One region of the Rhizobium sp. 862_C5_N1_2 genome, then DNA from elsewhere that is predicted to be linked to it. Evidence: predicted binding sites of a transcription regulator. Region 1 holds the regulator's gene; each other region holds the start of a gene.
What was found. The regulator LexA, encoded in region 1, represses DNA repair genes until DNA is damaged. The targets are predictions, from matches to a motif close to TGTTCNNNNTGTGTTCNG.
Positions count from the first base shown of each region.

Region 2: the regulator LexA is predicted to act here: its motif matches at 5,645-5,662, upstream of ACD590_RS02875 (PA0069 family radical SAM protein).
Region 3: the regulator LexA is predicted to act here: its motif matches at 1,611-1,628, upstream of ACD590_RS21735 (helicase-related protein).

Region 1 covers NZ_JBPWPT010000001.1:1,767,646-1,775,347, reverse strand. The annotation lists gene ACD590_RS09005 (FtsB family cell division protein) at 1-137, opposite strand, end outside; gene eno (phosphopyruvate hydratase) at 275-1,549, opposite strand; gene kdsA (3-deoxy-8-phosphooctulonate synthase) at 1,798-2,643, opposite strand; gene ACD590_RS08990 (VOC family protein) at 2,640-3,536, opposite strand; gene lexA (transcriptional repressor LexA) at 3,735-4,454, shown strand; gene ACD590_RS08980 (ComEC/Rec2 family competence protein) at 4,435-6,867, opposite strand; gene gltA (citrate synthase) at 7,158-7,702, shown strand, end outside.
Region 2 covers NZ_JBPWPT010000001.1:589,957-597,658, reverse strand. The annotation lists gene ACD590_RS02905 (polyprenyl synthetase family protein) at 28-1,044, shown strand; gene ACD590_RS02900 (tetratricopeptide repeat protein) at 1,178-3,010, shown strand; gene ACD590_RS02895 (4-(cytidine 5'-diphospho)-2-C-methyl-D-erythritol kinase) at 3,080-3,991, shown strand; gene moaB (molybdenum cofactor biosynthesis protein B) at 3,991-4,542, shown strand; gene ACD590_RS02885 (hypothetical protein) at 4,577-4,891, opposite strand; gene ACD590_RS02880 (glycosyltransferase family 2 protein) at 5,073-5,591, opposite strand; gene ACD590_RS02875 (PA0069 family radical SAM protein) at 5,731-6,888, shown strand; gene ACD590_RS02870 (ribonuclease HII) at 7,165-7,702, shown strand, end outside.
Region 3 covers NZ_JBPWPT010000001.1:4,409,659-4,417,360, forward strand. The annotation lists gene ACD590_RS21735 (helicase-related protein) at 1-1,448, opposite strand, end outside; gene ACD590_RS21740 (DUF3309 family protein) at 2,314-2,469, shown strand; gene ACD590_RS21745 (YMGG-like glycine zipper-containing protein) at 2,497-2,754, shown strand; gene ACD590_RS21750 (hypothetical protein) at 2,947-3,105, shown strand; gene ACD590_RS21755 (beta-ketoacyl-ACP reductase) at 3,201-3,926, opposite strand; gene ACD590_RS21760 (acetyl-CoA C-acetyltransferase) at 3,998-5,179, opposite strand; gene phaR (polyhydroxyalkanoate synthesis repressor PhaR) at 5,419-5,991, shown strand; gene ACD590_RS21770 (hypothetical protein) at 5,986-6,393, opposite strand; gene rpmF (50S ribosomal protein L32) at 6,644-6,829, opposite strand; gene ACD590_RS21780 (glutathione S-transferase family protein) at 6,985-7,632, opposite strand; gene ACD590_RS21785 (DUF1868 domain-containing protein) at 7,646-7,702, opposite strand, start outside.

The sequences.
Region 1 (7,702 bases):
TGCTCGAACGTCTCCGTTGCGCGCAGGCCGTAATCGCCATGGATGCAATGATAACCGAAATAGGAGAGGAAGGCGACCGTCATGGCCGGAATGACGAAGCGACCGATCTTTCTCTTCTTATGATGCTTTGTCCACATACACGCATGCTCTTGAACGCATTACCAATTCGTTCAATCTAACGCGCAGAGATTAACCGTTCGTTGACTCTAAAAACCGGGCAATAAAAAACCCGCGCCGGAAAGGCGCGGGTCAAGCCATTGAACATCAGATCCGATCAGCCGCGAATGATCGAGCGGCCGGCATACTGGGCCTGCGGGCCGAGGCCCTCTTCGATGCGGATCAGCTGGTTGTACTTGGCAAGACGGTCGGAACGCGACAGCGAGCCGGTCTTGATCTGACCGCAGTTGGTGGCGACCGCAAGATCGGCGATGGTCGAATCTTCGGTCTCGCCGGAACGGTGGGACATGACGGCGGTATAGGCCGCCTTGTGCGCCGTGTTGACGGCATCGAGCGTTTCCGTCAGCGAGCCGATCTGGTTGACCTTGACGAGGATCGAGTTGGCGACGCCCATGCGGATGCCGTCGCGAAGACGGGCGGAGTTGGTAACGAAGAGATCGTCGCCGACGAGCTGGGTCTTCTTGCCGGTCAGGTCGGTCAGCGTCTTCCAGCCGTCCCAATCGTCTTCGGCCATGCCGTCCTCGATCGAGATGATCGGATACTTGGCGGCGAGCTCAGCCAGATATTCGGCCATGGCGCCCGATTCCAGCGTGCGGCCTTCCCCTTCGAGAACGTATTTGCCGTCCTTGAAGAATTCGGTCGAGGCGCAGTCGAGGCCGAGGTAGATGTCCTCGCCCGGCTTGTAGCCGGCTTTCTCGACCGACTTCATGATGAAGTCGAGAGCTTCCGAAGCACTCTTCAGACCCGGTGCGAAACCGCCTTCGTCGCCGACATTGGTGTTATGGCCCTGCGCGGCAAGTTCCTTGCGCAGCGTATGGAAGACTTCCGAACCCATGCGCACGGCTTCGGCGATCGAATCGGCGCCGACTGGCAGGATCATGAATTCCTGGAAATCGATCGGATTGTCGGCGTGGGCGCCGCCGTTGATGATGTTCATCATCGGCACCGGCAGCAGGCTGGCGGAAGCGCCGCCGACATAACGGTAGAGCGGCAGGCCGGACGCCTGGGCAGCAGCCTTGGCGACGGCGAGCGACACGCCGAGGATGGCGTTGGCGCCGAGGCGCGACTTGTTCGGCGTGCCGTCCAGCTCGATCATGATGTTGTCGATCTGGATCTGGTTTTCGGCGTCGATGCCGCCGATCGCGTCGAAGATCTCGGTGTTGGCGGCTTCCACCGCCTTTTCGACACCCTTGCCCAGGTAGCGCTTGCCGCCGTCGCGCAGTTCGACCGCCTCATGCGCGCCCGTCGAGGCGCCCGAGGGAACGGCCGCGCGGCCCATGCTGCCATCTTCGAGATAGACATCGACTTCGACGGTGGGGTTGCCACGGCTATCGAGAATCTCGCGGGCGATGATATCGGTGATTGCAGTCATGGGTTCTTCCTGCTCGGTGGGTGGTGATAAGTCGGTTCGAAACCTGTCTTAGTCGAAGGCGTGCAAATTACAATGCTGCAATTTCCAGCCTTCGAACCAGCGTTTGGATCTCGCCTAAAGCGCGTCGCGATCTTTCAGATTCGCTTGCCACGCTTTAGGTCTTTGGCTTTCCGCATGTCGTTGTCGCAAAACCGCTGCACACTTTTTCGCGACATGCCTATAGCACGATCATGTCAGGCTGTTGAACGTCAAGCCTTGGCGACCGCATCGAAGGCAAGCAGCTTTTCAAGCAGCCGCGGCATGTCCTCGAGATAGACCATGTTGGGGCCGTCGGAAGGTGCATTGTCGGGGTCCTGGTGGGTTTCGACGAAGACGCCGGCAATACCGGCAGCCACTGCTGCGCGCGCCAGTGTTTCCACGAATTCCCGCTGACCGCCGGAGGAATCGCCCTGCCCGCCCGGCTGCGCAACGGAATGGGTGGCATCGAAGATAACGGGCGCGCCCATCGCCGCCATGATCGGCAGCGAGCGCATGTCGGAAACCAGCGTGTTATAGCCGAATGAGGCGCCACGCTCGCACAGCAGCACGTTCGGATTGCCGCTGGCGTTGAGCTTCTTCAGGACGTTCTTCATATCCCAGGGAGCGAGGAACTGGCCCTTCTTGACATTGACGACGCGGCCGGTCTTGGCGGCGGCGATGAGAAGGTCGGTCTGGCGGCAAAGGAAGGCCGGGATCTGCAGGACGTCGACGACCTTTGCCACCTCCGCGCATTGCTCGGCGGTATGAACGTCGGTCAGGACAGGAAAGCCGAATTCCTTCTTGAGGGCGGCAAAAACCTCCATGCCCTTTTCGATCCCGATGCCGCGTTCAGCCGAGAGCGAGGTGCGGTTCGCCTTGTCGAAGGAGCTCTTGTAAACGAGGCCGATGCCGAGCTTTGCGCAAAGCTCTTTCAGCGTGCCGGCAACCATGAAGGCGTGGTCGCGGCTCTCCATCTGGCAGGGACCGGCAATCAGCGACAGCCGGCCGGTATTGGAAAAGGTCACCTGGCCTTGGCCTTCGCCGATCTTGACTTCGGAATTCGTCTCAGTGCTCATCGTGTCTCCTCGAAGGCGAAGAGCGTGCCCTGCCCGGGCGCGGGCTTCACCAGAATGCGATTGTTCTTGCGCGTGTATGTCACCCCGTTAGCAGCCAAATGCGCTTCTGTCACGGCAAGATCGGCGACAATGAAGAGGATTGCCCGGCCACGCAGGCCGCGATCGGCGGATGAGCCGGCGATCTCGAAATAGGCTTCTAGCCCTTCCGGCGTCATCAGACTGATTTTCGCGTTCGAAGCAGCAACATTGACGCCAAAACCGGTTTTCTCGACTGCCGCCTGCGCCACGGCAAGGCCGACGAAGGCTCCGAAAGCGGCAGCATCAGGCGCGCAGAGCGCGATCTCGGCAATGCCGGTGACGCCATTGGCATGCGTCTCCAGCGCGCCGCGGTCGGCCGGCAGCGGATTGACGCGTTCGACGCTGAAAAGGAAGAGATCGGGCGCTCGCAGGTCGCCGGCAAAAGCCAGCTTGAAGCCGGCGATGCTCTCAGAACCGTCCGGCATCGTCATCGGCCGGGTGAACTGCAGCATCTCGCCGGCGCTCGATCCGTTGCCGACGAAGTTCTGATGATCGACGCCGGCATCCTTACTGCCGAAAGCAAGCCCCGAAAGCCCCTCCTCGCCGCAGCGGAAGCGGAAGGCCCGGTTGCGGGCCGTGAAAACATTGCCTTGCCGCGCTGAGGCCTCGCTCTCCTCGACACTCGCAATCCCGAGCGGCTCCAGATAGGTCTTGTCGGCAAAAAAGACGCAGGCGTTTTCCGTTCCGAAGGGATGGCGTGCATCGGCGGCAACGGTGAAGCCGAGCTTGCCAAGCCTCTCGCGCGCCAGATCGATATTGACGACGGGCAGCACCACATGATCCAGCGGGTGCGGCTTGGCGGAACGCTCGTTCATGATATCCCTCCTGGAAACGGCAAGAGATGTGCGATGGCGCGCCCCTCAATGCAAGAGATGTGTCCCAATCCGGCGAATGAAAATAAAAATCTCAACGAGTTGGCGCCAAGTTTTACGGAAATTTAGCTACTTGCGGAACACATATGGAACATATAGTGTCTGTTCTGGATTTGTTTCAATCACGAGGTCACAACGTCGATGCTCACGCGCAAACAACAGGAGCTTCTCCTTTTCATTCATGAGCGCATGAAGGAATCCGGCGTTCCGCCATCTTTCGACGAAATGAAGGATGCCCTGGACCTCGCTTCCAAGTCCGGGATTCACCGGCTGATTACGGCGCTCGAGGAACGTGGCTTCATTCGCCGCCTACCGAACCGCGCCCGTGCGCTCGAGGTTATCAAGCTTCCGGAGGCCTACAGCCCCAGCATTCAGCCCCGGCGGGGCTTTTCGCCCAGCGTCATCGAGGGCAGCCTTGGCAAGCCGCAGCCGGTCGCCACTCCTGCTCCCGCAAAACCCGTCGCCGACAACGGCAACTCGGTCTCCGTGCCGGTCATGGGCCGTATCGCCGCCGGTGTTCCGATCTCGGCGATCCAGAACAACACCCACGACATCGTCGTTCCGGCCGACATGCTCGGTTCCGGTGAACATTATGCGCTCGAGGTCAAGGGCGATTCGATGATCGACGCCGGCATCTTCGACGGCGACACCGTGATTATTCGCAACGGCAGCACCGCAAGTCCTGGCGACATCGTCGTTGCTCTCGTCGACGACGAAGAAGCGACACTCAAACGCTTCCGCCGCAAAGGCGCCTCGATCGCGCTGGAGGCGGCCAACCCGGCTTACGAGACCCGGATTTTCGGGCCGGACCGCGTCAAGGTTCAGGGCAAGCTCGTCGGCCTCATTCGCCGCTATCACTGACATCAGGCAGTCCGGATTCGGCAAAACTGTTGCTGCGCCAGTCATAGGCGCGATGCCGCATCCATGGCCGCGACAATGCATCGAATGCGGTTGCGACCTCCAGGCCGGCGTCGGCGAAGCGCAACTCGACGGAGCCGGTCCTGCGCAGCGTTTCGCCGGTGAAGAGCGTCGCCCCTGAGCGGCAGCTGTTGAAGCGCAGGCGGACCGACGTCACGACGATATCGGCCGCGTCGCATGCCGGACCGAGATAGGCGGCATTGTCGATGACAGCAACGACATGACCATTGCCAAGCCTTGATGTGCACCAGGCCTTCTTGACGCAGGAAAAGCGGTTGGCTTCACCGGCCGCTGCAGCCGCCCGCATCGCCGACCTTGCTTCGTTCTGCTGATCGCGGGAAAGCCTGACGCGGCGGTCTTCTCCCTCCGGCGGAATAACAGGACCATCCAGCATCTTCGGCGGGTGATGCGTCGGCAGGACCAGCGCTCTCTGCCACTGGTCGAAGATGAAATCCGGCGGTCTTTCACGGTTGGAAGCCATGGCCCCCGCCTCGACGATTGCGACGAGACCACCATCCTCCGAAATCGCCAGATCCGGCGGCCGGGGAACCGGCTGAAGCAAGAGGACGAGCGTCGACACCGCGATGATCGATGTGCCGATATGGCGCAGCCGGGTGCGGAGCAGCGTCAGCAGCAGAAAGCCTGCGACGGCGATCGCGAAATACCAAGCGGGCAAGCGGCCGATGCCGATGTCGCCACCCCAGCCGGACACCGTCTTTGCGATCGCGATCACCAGATCGAGGCCGAATCCGACGACCTTCCAAGGCAAAACGTCCAGACCGAAAGGCATGAGCAGCATCGCCAGCAACCCGGCCGGCATGATGATGAAGGAGATGATCGGCATCGTCGCGAGGTTTGCCGGCAGGCCATAGGCAGTCAGGCGATGAAAATGCTCGATCGAAAACAGCGCGGTGGAAAAGCCGCCGATCAGCGAGGTCAGGAAGACGCCGCCGAAGAAACCCGCAACCGTAACGACGGGCCGAAAAATCGGCAGCTTCAGGAAAGCGTTTTCGCGGACGCGCCGGTCCTTCCACAGCTGGTAGCCAGATACCAACGCCAATGTCGCGGCAAAGGACATCTGGAAGCTCGGACCCAAGACCTCGGACGGTGAAATGGCGAGAATGACGAGCGCCGAGAGAGCGACATTGCGCAGGCTGATCGACGGCCGGTCGAAGAAGACGGCAATCAACATGATCGCCATCATGATGAAGGCGCGTTCGGCCGAGACGGCAAAGCCGGAGATCAGGAAATAAGCCGTGACGGCGATGAGCGCGCCGGCAGCGGCGATCTTCTTGGTCGGATAGGCTTGGGCGACACCGGGAAAGAGGCTGAGCAGCATGCGGAAACCGACGAAGAAGATGCCGGCTGACAGCGCCATATTGAGGCCGGAGATAGCGATGATATGAGCCAGACCGGACTGGCGCAGCGCCTCCGTCGTCTCATTCGAGATGGCGCGCCGCTCGTCCGTCACCAGAGCAGCGGCAAAAGCGCCGGTGTCGCCGGGCAGGATCGACCTTATGCGGTCTCCGATACCGCTGCGCAGCCGGTAGAGACCTTCGAGCAGCGCTTCCGTCGTCGATCTGGCCGCTTGCGGACCTGCCTGCAAATCGACCTTTGTCGGCGCACCGTAGAAGAAGCCGTTGGCGCCGATGCCATCGAAATAGGCACCGAAGGAGAAGTCGTTGAGCTCAGGAAGCGCTGGACCTGCTGGCGGCGTCAGCCGTGCCCTGCCGGTTATGATATCACCGATCTCGAAAGGCGCGTCCGCGCCGCGGGCGATCGCGGTTATGCGCCCCGGCGGCCGCTTCACCTCCGGCGCCTCAGTGCCGGTGACGGCAAGAATATAGCGCCACCGCCCGCGACCATCGCCTTCGCGCCGCTCGACACGGCCGGTCACCGTCGTCGTCACTGATGAATCGAGGATCACGGTCGAAGCCCGCCGGCTCTCGAGCTGCGCCGAGACCACGCCGCAGGCGACAAGTGCAAGCGCCAGCAGCGTTGCCCGCAATGCCGCCCGGTTGCGGCTGGCGATGAGAACCGCGACGGTCAGCACCAACAGGCAGAGCAGCGATGCAACGAGCGGGAAGTCCGATGCCGCTAGAAACCAGAAGGCTGAGCCGGCCCCGAGGAAGACCGGTGAGAACAGCAGCAGGCGGCCATGGTCCGCCTCTTCGCCCAGCATGCGCATGCCACCACGCAGCGATTGCAAGGCTACTGCCGGCAGCCGGTGGCGCCACGGTGTCGCCGACTGCGTCGTTGGCGGCCGCGTCACCACGACAGCCGGAGAAAAACCGGCGGAGTCGGCAAGGCCGGCGCCTGCTTCCGGCCGCAATTCGACTGTCGTCAACTCCTGCATGTGCTGCCCAAAGTCACTCGCCCCGACAGGCAGAATGCAACCGCCAATCAAATCCGGCAAGAATAATCGATTGAAAAGTGAGGGAAAATTGAAAGAGCCAAAAGAGCAGTCGAATCATCGGCTTCCGATATGCATGCGGCTCATCGCTGCAGTGCCTAAAAGGTGATACTGCAATGCACAAAATGCCATCACGGTAACTTGGCATTAGCCTCGCGATCATATAGCTATCGGTGAGGACGCTTAACCCCTATGGCGCTTTTATGGCGCCACCGCCATTTCGGAGGATCAGCATGACGGATCAAAGCGCTACAATAAAAATCGGTGACAAATCAGTCGACCTTGCCGTTAAAAGCGGCACGATCGGCCCGAGCGTCATCGATATCGGTGCCCTCTACAAGAACACGGCTTCCTTCACCTACGATCCGGGTTTCACGTCGACTGCATCCTGTGAATCGAAAATCACCTACATCGACGGCGACGAAGGTGTCCTGTTGCATCGCGGCTATCCGATCGAGCAGCTCGCCGAACATGGCGACTTCCTCGAGGTCTGCTACCTCTTGCTTTACGGCGAACTGCCGACCACCGTGCAGAAGAAGGATTTCGATTATCGCGTCACGCACCACACCATGGTGCACGAGCAGATGAGCCGCTTCTTCACCGGCTTCCGCCGCGATGCGCATCCGATGGCCGTCATGTGCGGCTGCGTCGGCGCGCTGTCGGCCTTCTACCACGACTCCACCGACATCACCGATCCGCACCAGCGCATGGTCGCCAGCCTGCGCATGATCGCCAAGATGCCGACGCTTGCCGCCATGGCCTACAAGTACCATATCGG
Region 2 (7,702 bases), 1.2 Mb from region 1:
GCAAAGAATGAACAGGAGTCCGGGTCGTTGGGCGTGGTCATACCGCTTGAAGAAAGCAAAAACAAACTGGCATCCATCAAGCCATTGGTCGATCTCACCAGGGCGGACATGGAGCGAGTGAACCAGCTCATTCTGTCCAAGGCCGGCTCCGACGTGCAGATGATCCCCGAAGTGGCGAACCATCTGATCTCGTCCGGCGGCAAGCGGCTGCGGCCGATGCTGACACTGGCTTCCGCCTCGCTGTTCGACTACAGGGGCGAAAACCACGTCAAGCTCGCCACATCGGTCGAGTTCATGCACACGGCGACGCTGCTGCATGACGACGTCGTCGACGAAAGCGATCTGCGCCGCAGCAAGCCGACGGCGCGGATGATCTGGGGCAACCAGGCAAGCGTGCTGGTCGGCGACTTCCTGCTCGGCCAGGCCTTCCGCATGATGGTCGATGTCGGCTCGCTCGATGCGCTCGACGTGTTGTCTTCCGCCGCCTGCGTGATTGCCGAAGGCGAAGTGCTGCAGCTTTCGGTCGCCAAGAACATGGAGACGACCGAGGACGATTATCTCTCCGTCATTCGCGCCAAGACGGCGGCTCTCTTTGCTGCCGCCGCCGAAGTCGGGCCGATCGTCGCAGAGGCCGGCCGCTCCGGCCGCAATGCGCTGAAATCCTACGGCATGAATCTGGGGCTCGCCTTCCAGCTCGTCGACGATGCGCTCGACTACGGCGGCAAGGCTGCCGATCTCGGCAAGAATGTCGGCGACGATTTCCGCGAGGGCAAGATCACCCTCCCTGTTATTCTCGCCTATCGCCGCGGCACCGAGGACGAGCGCGCATTCTGGCGCGATGCGATCGAAGCCGGCAACAGCACCGACGCCAACCTCGAAAAAGCGCTGGGGCTGATCACCAAATATGGCACGCTCAGCGACACGATCGGCCGCGCGATCCATTATGGCACGATCGCGCGAGACGCGCTTGCGCCGCTTCCCGATACGGTGTGGAAATCCGCCCTGATGGAAGTGATCGACTTCTGCATCGAGCGCGTCAATTGATCAAACGTCCTTGATCGCAGGCTGATTTTCTTGCGGCGCCGCTTCAAAAAAGCCATCCTGTTATGAATCAGTGATCGCAACTTGTTTTGCGGCCGGCACCATTGTCGGGACGCTGTCGAAGAAAGGTTTCCTAATGCGGCAGAGACTTGCCATCCGTCTTCTTACGAGCGCAGCGCTTGCAGCTGTCCTTTCGCTGGGCAGTGTCGGCGGCGTGAACGCCGAGGATGCGGCCAAGGCAGACGATGCCGGCACGGCCGCTCACTTTGATGCCGATAGCGTTACCAGTTTCTCCGGAGCCTTCCTTGCCGCGCGCACGGCCGATGTCGATCATGACTACGAAACGGCGATCGAGCTCTACAAGAAGGCGCTGCAGATCGAGCCCGGCAATCCCGAGATTCGCCAGCGGCTGATGATCTCGCTGCTGCTCAATGGCGACATCAAGGAGGGCGTCAAATACGCCAACGACCTGAAGGGCGATCCTTCCGTCGAGCGCATCACCACGATCGTGCGCGGCATGGATGCCGTACGTCGCGACGACTACAAGACCGCCGAGTCCATCCTGAAATATAAGGGGCCGAACGATCTCGATCGGATGATGAACGACCTGCTGCTCGCCTGGGCCCGCGTCGGCGCCGGCCGCGGCAAGGAAGCGCTCGCCATGGTCGAGAAGATGAAGGGGCCGGACTGGTTCCGCATCTTTCAGAATTACAATGCCGGCGCGATCGCCATCGCCATCGGCGACGTGAAGTCCGCCCGCCAGCATCTGAACGATGCCGTGCTCGACAAGGAAGGCGGAGCGACGGCGCCCGATACCTTCATGCGGGCGGTGATGGCGCTTGCCCGCCTCGAAGCAACACAAGGCAACAAGCAGAAGGCGCTCGACGCCGTTTCCGTCGGCGACAACCTGCTGCCGAACTACGCGCCGCTGAATGCGCTGCGCGACAGCGTCGAAAAGAACGAGAAGCAGGAACAGCAGGTCAAGACGGCCGAAGAAGGGGCTGCCGGCGTGCTCTTCTCCGTCGGCGGCGCGCTGAACCGCGACGGCGCCGAGGATATCGTCTCGCTTTACCTGCAGACGGCCAATGCGCTCGATCCGAACAGCGCCGATACGCTGGTGCTGCTCGGCGGCATTGCCGAGAAGCAGAACCAGATGGACCGCGCCATCGCGCTCTACAAGAAAGTGCCGGAGAATTCACCGATGCGGCGCATCTCCGAGCTGCAGCTCGGCCTTGCCCTTGCCCAGGGCGGCAAGGTGGATGAGGCGCGCAAGCACCTGCAGGCGCTGATCGCCTCCGACCCGAAGGACATCCGCAGTTACCTCGCCTATGGCAGCGTCCTTTCCGACGCCAAGGACTACCAGGCGATGGCCACCAATTACGACAAGGCCGTCGATGCGATCGGCCCCATTCCCGGCCGCGCCAACTGGAGCGTCTTCTTCCAGCGCGGCATCGCCTATGAGCGGCTGAAGAAGTGGGACCAGGCGGAACCGAACTTCCGCAAGGCGCTGGAGCTCAATCCCGACCAGCCGCAGGTGCTGAACTATCTCGGTTATTCCTGGATCGACATGAACCGGAACCTCGACGAAGGTCTCGGCATGATCAAGAAGGCCGTCGATCTTCGCCCTGACGATGGTTACATCATCGATTCGCTCGGCTGGGCCTATTTCCGCCTCAACCGCTTCGACGATGCCGTCGACGAGCTGGAACGGGCCGCACAGATCAAGGCCGGCGACGCGACGATCAACGACCATCTCGGCGATGCCTACTGGCGCGTCGGGCGCAAGCTCGAGGCCGTCTACCAGTGGAACCGGGCGCTCAGCTCGGAGCCTGAAGCCGCCGAAATTCCGAAGATCAAGGACAAGGTCGCCAACGGCCTGCCTCCCGCCAGCGACGATGCCAAGGCGGCCGACAAGAAGCAGCCGGATCCGGCACCCGTCATCCCGCCGCCGGTCGACAAGAAATCCTGACGGGCGGGACGTTTGCCTGGAGAGGGCCCTGAAGAGGGCTTGGCCGCTTCGAGATCAAAGAAGTAGAGCATGATGTCGTCCGAAAACCGCTCAGACTTTTCGGCATCATGCTCCAGCATCTCCGAGGAAGCTCGTGCGAAAATCAACCTGGCCCTGCATGTGACGGGCCAGCGGCCGGATGGCTATCATCTGCTCGATATGCTGGTGACCTTCACAGATCATGGCGACCGGCTGGACTTCATGCGGTCGCCGACCGACGAATTTACCCTGTCTGGCCGTTTCGGCGAAACACTTGCCGGCGACGGCGGCACCAACCTGGTGCTGAAGGCGCGCGATCTCCTGCGCGAGGCGATCGGTCCCCTCGCCTTTCCCGTCCGTATCCAGCTCGAAAAGAATCTGCCGGTTGCCTCCGGCATCGGCGGCGGCTCGGCCGATGCGGCCGCGACGCTGCGTGGGCTGATGCGGCTCTGGGGCACGAGCTTGCCCGAGGAGGCGCTCGCAGCTCTCGCCCTGAAGCTCGGCGCCGACGTGCCGATGTGCCTTGCGAGCCGGCCGCTGATTGCCCGCGGCATCGGCGAAAAGATCGAACCCGTGCCGGAGCTGCCCGTCCTTGCCATGGTGCTCGCCAATCCGCTGAAGGGCGTCTCCACGCCCGAGGTTTTCCGCCAACTGGCGACAAAGAACAATCCGGCCCTGAGCCTGCCACCGAGCCGGCCTCTAGCTGCCGACTGGCTCGCGGCGATTGCCGCTGCCCGCAACGACCTGGAGCCGCCGGCGCGCGAACTCGTGCCGGAGATTGCGGCGATCTCGGCGATGCTGCAGGCTAACGGCGCGCTTTTGACCCGCATGTCCGGTTCCGGCGCCACCTGTTTCGGCATCTTTGCGACCATGGCTGCTGCCGAAGATGCGGCGGCAGCTCTTCACGACGAGCGGCCCGACTGGTATTTCCAGGCGACGGAAACGGTTTCGGGAGGCGCATGATGGCAGGTCTGGACGAAAAGCGGCCCTTCATCGCGGTCGGCATTGCGGTTCTGACGATCTCAGATACGCGCACGCCGGAGACAGACAAGTCAGGCGACACGCTGGCGGCGCGGATCACAGAGGCGGGCCATAGGTTGGTCGACCGGGGAATCGTGCCTGATGATCGCGCGGAGATTGCCGCGCGGGTGAAGGCCTGGACTGACAGAGAAGACATAGACGTGGTCATCACCACAGGCGGCACCGGCTTTACCGGCCGCGACGTGACGCCCGAGGCGCTGGAGCCTTTGTTCGAAAAGCGGATGGACGGCTTTTCCGCCATCTTCCACCGGATCTCCTACGAGAAGATCGGCACGGCGACGATCCAGTCGCGCGCCACGGCAGGCGTTGCCAACTCCACCTTCATCTTCGTGCTGCCGGGCTCGCCCGGTGCCTGCCGGGATGCCTGGGACGGCATTCTGAAAGGACAGCTCGACTACCGCAGCGCGCCGTGCAATTTCGTCGAGATCATGCCGCGTCTGGACGAACACCTGAAACGCGGCGCGACGAAGTAGGGCATGGTTGCCCCTGGCGAACCAGGGGCATTCACTATGTGGCCAGGCCCGGCAAGACGGGCATGGTGTCCCAGCTATCACCCGACAGCAGAACGCAGCTTATGCCGTGAACATCCGTGACGATGAGGGTCCAGGTGCCGCTTTCGGCGGCATAGACCTCCAGAATGGCGTTCTCGTTGATCAGTCCGACTGCCGTGAGCTTTTCGGCGAAGTTTTTGTCCAGGAAATTGACGATTTCGGGTCGGCCTGCGCAACTGCGCATCATCTGCGATGCTGCCGAATGCGGATGCGCGATCACCAATGTCGGCAATATGACGGCAATGAGGCCGTAGATCATACTGCGTACCATGACGCACCTCCTTTCGCCGGAAACCGGCAGAAGAGGAGATTTTCGCTGACCTGTTCTGCCGTTCACCGGCATTCCATGGCCATTCCGTTGCGAAGCGAGGCGCTTCGACGGCGCCATGTTCGAATTATAGCGCGAAATCCTATTGGGCGCCATCTTTTGCTCATGGAGAGGTTTGCGGCACCTACCGTGCAGCGCGGGCAACCCAGGACGGAATCAGTTCGCTCGCGAGTTTGCGCGGCTTCTGGCCCTTGACGAATTCGGTAAGCCGCATCCCGCTTTTGGCGATGGCGAGCGCCTGCTTCTTCGGCAGGAGAAAGCCGAGTTCCAGCGGCGGCACGGCACGGCCGACACGCTGGAAGAACGGGCGCCTGTAACCACGCGAGGCGGTGAAGCGCGCCGGCAGCTTGTTCAATGCGACATATTCGGCGATCTCATCGATCCAGCCGGCCTGAGGTCTCGCGCCCGGCTCGACGAAGAGCAGCCATTCGCCGCGGGCGGAGCGGACGATGTCCTTGATATCCCACTGCGAATGGAAGCGGCAGCCGGCGGCGTCGGCCACCCGCGAGGTGCCGTCGCGCGAGCCGTGATCGAGCACGACCACATCGCTCACCAGCCCCTCCACCGCGCCTGCCACCAATACCGATAAGGTCTGCGCCAGCTCAGATTCCTGATCCTGACATTCGAGAACAACCGTCAACATTGACCATTTATAATGCGCCGCACAAATTTTTGCCAGCACCGTTTTCCTCATTTTGTTCTTGCATTGTTCTCGTTTTGCAGATAGGAATTTAATCAGCAGAACGGGCGGAGGCGATGGCTTTCCGCCACGGGAGAATCCGATGAGAGAGCAGTCCCTGGCAGGGCAGGCCGCATTCGCGCCTGCCAATACGGCAGATATTGCCGATGCGATGATCGTTTCCTCCGGTCTGAGAGTCGAGGTCGATCGGCGGCGTGGACGTGGGGCGGGGCTGAACCCGACAGGTCGGTTCGAGGCGCTGCAGCGGGAGACCGTCGACGATGGCTGGCAGACGTGGGAAGAGCTGCCGCCCTTCAAGACAGAAGTGCAGGTCGAGAAGCCGCGCACGGCAATCACCCGCAACGAATCGCCGGACATTCCCTTCGACCGCTCGATCAATCCCTATCGCGGCTGCGAGCACGGATGCATCTATTGTTTCGCCCGGCCGACACACGCCTATATGGGGCTTTCTGCAGGGCTCGATTTCGAAACGAAGCTCTTTGCCAAGCCCGATGCGGCAAAACTCCTGGAGCGGGAACTCGCCAAGCCCGGCTACAAAGTGCGAGTGATCGCGATCGGCACCAATACCGATCCCTATCAGCCGATCGAGAAGGAATGGCGCATCATGCGCGGTATTCTCGAGGTGTTGAACAAGGCGAACCATCCGGTATCGATCGTCACCAAGTCGGCGATGATCCTGCGTGATCTCGACATTCTGCAGGAGATGGCAGCTAAGAACCTGGTGCGCGTCGGCATCTCGGTGACCACGCTGGATCGCAAGCTTGCCCGGACGATGGAGCCGCGTGCCGCCACGCCGCCGCGGCGGCTGGAGACGATCCGCACCCTTGCCGAAGCAGGCGTGCAGACGGCTGTCATGGCCGCCCCGCTCATCCCGGCGCTGAACGACCACGAACTTGAGCGCATCCTCGAATCGGCCAAGGCTGCCGGCGCCGCCGAGGCGAGCTATGTCATCCTCAGGCTGCCGCTCGAGGTCAGCCCGCTGTTTCGCGACTGGCTGCTGCAGCATTACCCCGATCGTTACCGGCATGTGATGTCGCTGGTGCGCTCGATGCGCGGCGGCAAGGATTATGACGCCGAATTCGGCAAGCGCATGAAGGGCGCCGGCCCCTATGCCTGGCAGATCGCCCGGCGTTTTGAAATGGCAGCCCGACGTTTCGGCCTGACACGCCGCAGCGTGCCGCTGCGCGACGATCTGTTCGTGCCGCCCGATGGCAGCGGCGTGCAGTTGTCGTTGCTCTAACCTTTTGTTTTTACGCAATTCCGGACCGAAAACCGCGCCGCACTTTTCCTGGAATTGCCTCTAACCTTTTACGCAATTCCGGACGGGAAACCGCGCCGCACCTTCCTGGAATTGCTTCGAGCTTGCGCATCGGCTCTCGAAAAAACCGCCTGTTTTCGAGCCCGAGCGCAATTCCCGCGGATGGCCCTGACCGCCACCATCCGCCGGAGCGTCCCCGGCCGCCGCCCTGATCCGGGGACTTGCGGGCAATCGGGTTGGCGTGCGAGGTTCAGCCGCATGAAACCTCGCACGTCACCCGATTCTCCCCTGCTTTTCGACACGGTTCCGCTCGTGCCGGATTTCCGGCTGGAACTCAAAGCCCGCAAGGCCGGCCACTGGCCGGTTGCCGGTGCCGACGAGGCAGGCCGCGGGCCGCTGGCGGGACCGGTCGTTGCTGCTGCGGTCATCCTTGATCCGCGGCGCATCCCTGAGGGTCTGAACGATTCCAAGCAGCTTTCGGCGCAACGGCGCGAGGAACTGTTCGTACAGATCCTGTCGACGGCGACCGTCTCGATCGCCTCCTCCAGCTCGACGCGCATCGACGAGACGGATATCCGCAAGGCAAGCCTCGACGCCATGCGCCGAGCCATCTGCAGCCTCGCCATTCCGGCAAGCTACGTGCTGACCGACGGGCTCGATGTGCCGCCCGGCCTTGATTGCCCCGGGCAGGCCGTGGTCAAGGGTGATGCCCGCTCGGTCTCGATCGCCGCCGCCTCGATCGTCGCCAAGGTGACGCGCGACCGGATGATGGCACGAGCGCATAATGTATTTCCGG
Region 3 (7,702 bases), 2.6 Mb from region 1:
ATGAGCACAGATGTCCTGCGATCAACAAAGCGTTTCGTCAACCTTTCATGTAACGCGTCGGACAATCGATCTTCGATTTCCCGCGTCTTTTCCTGCCAGTGTGTCGGATCGGCAAGCCAACCGGGCCGATTCGAAACGTAGGTCCAGGTCCTTATCTGCGCGATTCGCGCCGAAAGCGTGTCAATTTCCCCATCTGTTCGATCGGAGCGATGAACCTGCTCCGCCAGAAACTGCTCGTTCACCGTGCCATAGCGGACGAGATCGGAAAAGAGGGTCGCGATAAGATCGGCATGTTGTGCTGGGGTGATACGCCGATAGTCGGGAAGCGCGCAAGCCTCCCAGAGTTTTTCGACGCGCGCCGGCCTGTCGGCGAGATCGATGACCTCGGGATAGCGCGAAAGCTGTTCCAGCGCCTGCTGGTCGACCGCAGGCAGCGCCCGCGTCAGCCCCGGTACGCGCGGTCCCACCTCAAGGCTGGCGCGCAGCGATGCGATTGAGGAGAAGTCCATCTCCGTCGTCCGCCACTGCAAAACCTTGACGTTGTCGAACTCGTGCCCCTCGATGCGCTGCACCAGCTCATCGTCGAAGGGCGAGACCTGTCCGGTGACGCCGAAGGTCCCGTCCCGCACGTGTCGCCCGGCGCGCCCGGCGACCTGGCCGAGTTCGCCAGGATTGAGATTGCGGAATTGGTAACCGTCGAATTTCCGGTCCTGGGCGAAGGCAACGTGATCGACATCGAGGTTGAGGCCCATGCCGATCGCATCGGTCGCCACCAGATATTCGACGTCGCCTGCCTGATAGAGCGCCACCTGCGCATTGCGGGTGCGCGGGCTGAGCGCGCCAAGCACGACCGCGGCGCCGCCGCGCTGCCGGCGGATGAGCTCGGCGATGGCATAGACCTCGTCGGCGGAGAAGGCGACGATGGCCGAACGCTGCGGCAGCCGGGTGATCTTCTTCTGCCCGGCGTAGAAAAGATGCGAAAGCCGCGGCCGCTCGACGATATTGATGCCGGGCAGCAGCTGCAGCAGAATCGGCCGCATCGTCGCCGCACCGAGCAGCAGCGTTTCCTCTCGGCCGCGAAGATGCAGGATGCGGTCGGTGAAGATATGGCCGCGCTCGAGATCGCCGGCGAGCTGCACCTCGTCGATCGCGACGAAGGCGGCCTTAGTCTCGCGCGGCATCGCTTCGACGGTGCAGACGGAAAAACGCGCATTGGGCGGCGAAATCTTTTCCTCGCCGGTGACCAGCGCCACATTCTGCACGCCGACCTTCTCCACCACCCGCGTATAGACCTCGCGCGCTAGCAGCCGGAGCGGCAGGCCGATCACGCCCGTCCCGTGCGCAACCATGCGCTCGATGGCATAATGGGTCTTGCCGGTATTGGTCGGCCCGAGCACCGCGGTCACACCGCGCCCACTCAGAATCATCGGCTGCGAAGTCAGAGTCATGAGTCCATGCAAATGAGGCGGGTGGCCCCAGGAAAATCTCGGCTCCTCGATGGAAGCCAGTGAACACATGGACAGCTGCCGCCGCAAACGCAAGGGCAGATTTCAAAATGCCTCGGGGATTACGACCTTTGCGAGTCCCGTGGAGCGCCCGAATTGCCGATTCGGAACAGCGTGAGAACGAATCAGCGACGAATCGGTGACTCCAGCTGATTCAGCTTTTGTTCACGGCTAAGTGTTGATTTTGAATCACTTTTTCCCACTAGATGCTGAATCGTGAGACTCTCTCTTGTTCGTATTTTCGCTATCGTGAGTGACCGATTCCCGCCTGATCTTGAACAAGCGAAAATCCGCCCGAAATTAACCTCTCGACCAAAGCCGGAACGAATCGGAGACGAATCGCTGACTCCGTCGTTTTCGCCTTTCGTTCACGGCCACATCTGGTAGCAGCTTCAGGTCCGGGCGCTAGATGCGGATCGGCGGCAGGGGCCTTCGTTCCACCTCATCGCACCGGCATTAATCTTTCGGGAGCCGGATTCAGATCGCGTTAAACTGCGGCAGCCGATACGGGTGCCGAGTGCAGGCGTTGATCAAAGAGGGAACGAATCGCTGACGAATCGGCGACATCACGATTTTCCCGCTTTGTTCACCGCAACATATTGTATTTAAAGGAGTTTTTAACCATAGGGGTGATTTCCCGGGATGGTCGAATTCGACCGATGCTGCCGACCGTTCGTGAAAGCGGCCATGCTCCTCAGAAAACCGCAAACAAGGTTTCGTCACATTTCGAGAGCTTAGCCGGGAACAAAAATCGCCAATAAGTGTTTCTCGTCCATTCGAATTGCAGATGAAATGAAGGGAACACACTATGCTCGGCACGATACTTCTTGTTATCCTTATTCTGCTTCTGATCGGAGCCCTGCCGAATTGGGGTTACAGCCGTGGCTGGGGCTATGGACCTTCTGGCGGTTTGGGGCTAGTTCTCGTCATTATCATTATCCTTGTACTCATGGGCCGCGTCTAAAGGCCTACAAACCTGGGGAGTTACGACATGATGAAGAAGATTGTTCTTATTGGTGCGCTCGTCGGCGCTCTGGCATCCTGCACGGCGACCGAGCAAGGTACGGCGATCGGCGCCGGCACCGGTGCGGTCATTGGCGGTGTCGTCACCAACAGCTGGGGCGGCGCAGCCGTCGGCGCCGTTGCAGGCGGTCTGACCGGTGCTCTGATCGGTCATTCGGTCGAACGCCGCGGCTACTGCGTCTATCGCGACCGCTACGGCCGCCGCTACGAGGCTCGTTGCCGCTAATCGGCAAAGGCATATCGGACTCCCGACGGGCGCTTCGGCGCCCGTTTTCTTTGCCGCTCACACCCGTCAACGAGTCGTTGACACTCGGTTGCGAAAGTCAAATCTACCGCCGCCCGACGGGCAGGCCCATATCTCCTTCACGAGCGCAACGGACAGGCAGAGCCGCCCGGCGCACCGGAAAGGAACGTTTCCATGATCCAGATTTTCCTGAATTCCCTCGTCGCCGCTCTCATCGCATCGGCTTTCCTGACGACCGCGATATCAGCCCTCAGCAGCGGCGACCGCTCGCTCGCCAAAGTCCCAGCCAGAGTTCGGAAACAGCGACATCCAAACACCGACCGCCGGTTTTGATCCAGCAAATGAAATAAGCGATGGCGCGTCTCCCGGCGCGTCATCGCTTTGAATCTGCCGATAATCCGTATTACCGACTCGAGGAATGGAATTGCCTAGGCGAAGTATTGCCCACCATTGGCCGTCAGCGTCGAACCGGTGATGAAGCCGGCATCGTCGGAGACGAGGAAGGTGACGCAGCGCGCGATCTCTTCCGGTTCGCCGAGACGGCCGACGGGGATCTGCGGAATAATGCGTTCATTCAGCACCTTCTCCGGCACGGCAAGCACCATTTCCGTTCCGATGTAACCGGGGCAAATGGCGTTGACGGTGATGTTCTTGTTTGCCCCTTCCTGCGCCAGCGCCTTGGTGAAGCCGAGATCGCCCGCCTTGGCCGCCGAATAATTCACCTGGCCCATCTGGCCCTTCTGCCCGTTGATCGACGATATATTGACGATACGGCCGAAGTTGCGGTCACGCATGCCGGTCCAGACCTGATGCGTCATGTTGAACAGGCCGGTGAGGTTGGTATTGATCACCTCGTGCCACTGCTGCTGCGTCATCTTGTGGAACATCGCGTCGCGGGTGATGCCGGCATTGTTGACGAGGATTTCGACAGGCCCGATCTCGCTTTCGATCCTGGCAATTCCCTCGCCGCAGGCGAGGTAATCCGAAACATCCCATTTGAACACCGGAACGCCGGTGACATCATGGAAGGCTTTGGCCTTCTCGTCGTTGCCCGCATAGCTGGCCGCGACCCTGTATCCGGCGTTTTTCAGTGCCATGGATATTGCCGCGCCGATGCCGCGTGTACCCCCAGTGACCACAGCCACTCTGCTCATGTTCCGCTCCCCTTTTGTTTTTCGCCCCGCCGCGTGGCGGGATCTTCAATCAAACATGGATCGTATGCTATTTAAAGCGCTTCAAAGCACATGGCCACACCCATGCCGCCCCCGATGCAAAGCGTGGCAAGACCTTTCTTCGCACCGCGGCGCTTCATTTCGAACAGCAGCGTGTTGAGAACGCGCGCGCCGGAGGCGCCGATCGGGTGGCCGATCGCGATCGCCCCGCCGTTGACGTTGACGATCGACGGATCCCACCCGAGATCCTTGGTGACGGCGCAGGCTTGCGCCGCGAAGGCCTCGTTGGCTTCAACGAGATCGAGATCGTTCACCGACCAGCCGGCCTTCTCGAGCGCCTTGCGCGAAGCCGGGATCGGTCCGGTGCCCATGATCTGCGGATCAACACCTGCCGTTGCCCAGGAAACGATGCGAGCGAGCGGCTGGATGCCGCGCCGGACTGCCTCCGCTTCACTCATCAGCACCGCCACAGCGGCACCATCGTTGAGGCCGGACGCGTTCGCGGCCGTAACCGTGCCGTCCTTGTCGAAGGCCGGGCGCAATTTCCCCATCGCCTCGAGCGTGGCGCCGTGACGGATATATTCGTCAGCATCGACCGTAACGTCGCCCTTACGTGTCTTGATGACGTAAGGGATGATCTCGTCGACAAAGCGGCCGGCCTTCTGCGCTGCCTCCGCCTTGTTCTGCGAGCTGACGGCGAATTGATCCTGGTCGTCGCGCGAAAGCTGCCACTGGCGCGCAACATTCTCGGCGGTGATGCCCATGTGGTAGCCGTGGAAAGCGTCGGTCAAGCCGTCCTTGATCATCGTGTCGATCATCTTCATGTCGCCCATCTTGACGCCGCCGCGCAGATGCGCGGCATGCGGGGCCATCGACATGGATTCTTGGCCGCCGGCAACGATGATCTTGGCGTCGCCGGTGGCGATCTGCTGCATGCCGAGCGCAACCGCGCGCAGCCCCGAGCCGCAAAGCTGATTGACGCCCCAAGCGGTCGCCTCCTTCGGAATGCCGGCCTTCATCGCCGCCTGGCGGGCCGGGTTCTGGCCCTCGCCGGCGGAGAGCACCTGGCCGAGGATCACCTCGTCCACCTCGCCGGGATCGACGCCGGCGCGCTCGAGCGCGCCCTTGACGACGGCCGCCCCGAGCTCATGCGCGAGAACCGTCGCGAAAGCGCCGTTGAAAGCGCCGACTGCTGTTCGCCCTGCACTGGCGATGACGATGGATGGATTGCTCATGGGGACGCTCCTCGTTTTCGTCTCACTTACATAAGTGGAAACTGGCAAAGCTTGGAGCACAAGTCAAACGCGAAGACCGGCTGCCGTCATTTTTCGGCAGCAGCCCGCGAAAGCCCGATTCATCTGCTCTGTGAAAGGTTTGCCGCATCGCACAAAGAGATTGTCACCGGCCTTCTTTTGCGTTTACAGTCTCAACTGGAGGAATATCCATAAATCAGACGGGGGTTCAGGAGACTGATATGGCGAAGCATGAGGGTCAGATTGTTATCAAGAAATACGCCAATCGCCGCCTATACAACACGGGCACCAGCACTTACGTGACGCTGGAAGACCTGGCGGAGATGGTGAAGAAGGGCGAAGAATTTACCGTACAAGATGCAAAAAGCGGAGATGACATCACCCATTCGGTGCTGACCCAGATCATCTTCGAACAGGAATCAAAGACCGGAAACACACTGCTCCCCATCTCCTTCCTGCGCCAGCTCATCACCTATTACGGCGACCAGATGCAGATGGTCGTGCCGAGCTTTCTCGAACATTCGATGCGCTCCTTCACCGAACAACAAGCCCAGATGCGCGAGCAGGTGACCCGCGCTTTCGGCGAAACGCCGCTCGGCAAGAACCTGCAGTTGCCGATGCAGATGGTCGAGGACCATGTTCGCCGCAACACCGAGCTGTTTCAGCAGGCAATGCAGATGTTCTCGCCCTTCATGACGCCGCCTGCCAAGGAAAGCCGCAAGGCCGAGGCCAAGGATATCGACGAGCTGAAGGAACAGCTCCGCGCCCTTCAGAACAAGCTCGACAACCTATAGTCCGATCGAGACATCCCGCCCGGCGCTTCGGATCGACACGGCAAAACCGCCGATGACATCGATCAGAGCGATCGTCATCAAAATGAAGAATACCTGCGTCGCAGCATCCCGGACGAGCAAAAACTCGACCAGGAAGGCGATGAAGACCAGCATCGACAACATGTGGTTGACGAGATTGCCGGGACCGGTTCTGGTCGCTTTGAGAATTTCGAAGAACAGCACGACAAGTGCGATGACGATGAAAAGATCGCCGAGCGCCATGCTCCAGATCGCGCCCGAGATCATCGACAGCACGATGATATCATGCTGCAGTGCCGGAATGCCGCCATCGCCCATCAGGCCCAGCATCGCCAGATTGTAAAGAATAAACGGGATAATCATCAGGGGCATGGCGGCTATCATCGGCAATCTCCCAGCGCATCATGCTTTCCGAAAATCGGATGCGATTTTCGGAAAGCATGATGCGTAGCTTCAAAGTGCTACAGCGTCCTTTGCGCGTCTGAAAAGACGCGCGGCACAGTAGCGCGCAAGAAGAATACTGCCGCAAACCGTTGTCTGACTGCAAGTCATTGCAAATATTATATTGTCGAAATGCAAAAGGCCGGCATGACGCCGGCCTTGAAACTTCGATCGGACAAGCCGGATCGGGAAATTATGCGCTTTCCTTCGGCGTCAGGACCTGGCGGCCGCGATACATGCCGGTCTTCAGGTCGATATGATGCGGGCGGCGCAGTTCGCCGGAATTCTTGTCTTCGACGTAGGTCGGAGCCTTCAGTGCGTCTGCCGAACGGCGCATACCGCGCTTGGACGGGCTTGTTTTTCTCTTCGGTACAGCCATTTCACTTACTCCACTTGCGGGCAAAACATTCCCACGGCCAGACTGGCGGCCGAAACGGACATGTCGCGATTTCGGAATTTGGCGCGCTTATACATGCAAGGTGTGGCCTTGACCAGTCCCCATACGTATTTTTTGCGAAGCCGATGATTCCAGGCTCAGACTTCGTCTTCCGGCACGATCCAAGGCTCGGCGCGGGCCGCCTCTTCCCATTTCCGCCAGGCCGGATGCGCCTTCATGGTCTCCATATAGGCCAGGATATCGTTTCGGCTGACGAGATCGTAGATGTCGAACCGGTTGACGACAGGCGCAAACATCGCATCCGCCCCGCTGAACGCGCCAAACAGAAATGGTCCGCCGGATTGCTGCAGCAGGTCGCGCCAGATCGTCTCGATGCGGCTGATATCGGCGTCGACACCATCCGGCAGCGCGATCTTGCCCTTCGGCCGGCGGATATTCATCGGGCAGGCGCTACGCAGCGCCCGGAAGCTCGAGAGCATTTCCATCGAAACCGAACGGGCGAGCGCCCGCTCGGCACGATCCCTCGGCAGAAGGCCGGCGTCCGGATAAAGCTCGGCGACATACTCGATGATCGCCAGCGATTCCCAGATCTTCAATGCGCCGTGCTGCAGGATCGGCACCCGCCCGGTCGGCGAAATCGCCTTGATATTGGGATTGCCACCAGGATAGTCGAAGGGGATCAGGACTTCCTCGAAATCGACGCCGGCGCCCGTCAGCGCCATCCAGGGCCGGAACGACCAGGAAGAGTAGTTCTTGTTGGCAATGTACAGCGTCGGTTTATCCATGGGCCTCTCCCGTTCAGGCTTCGAAATCGAAAATCAGCAATTCGTGGAAATGGTTCATATCCTCGAACAC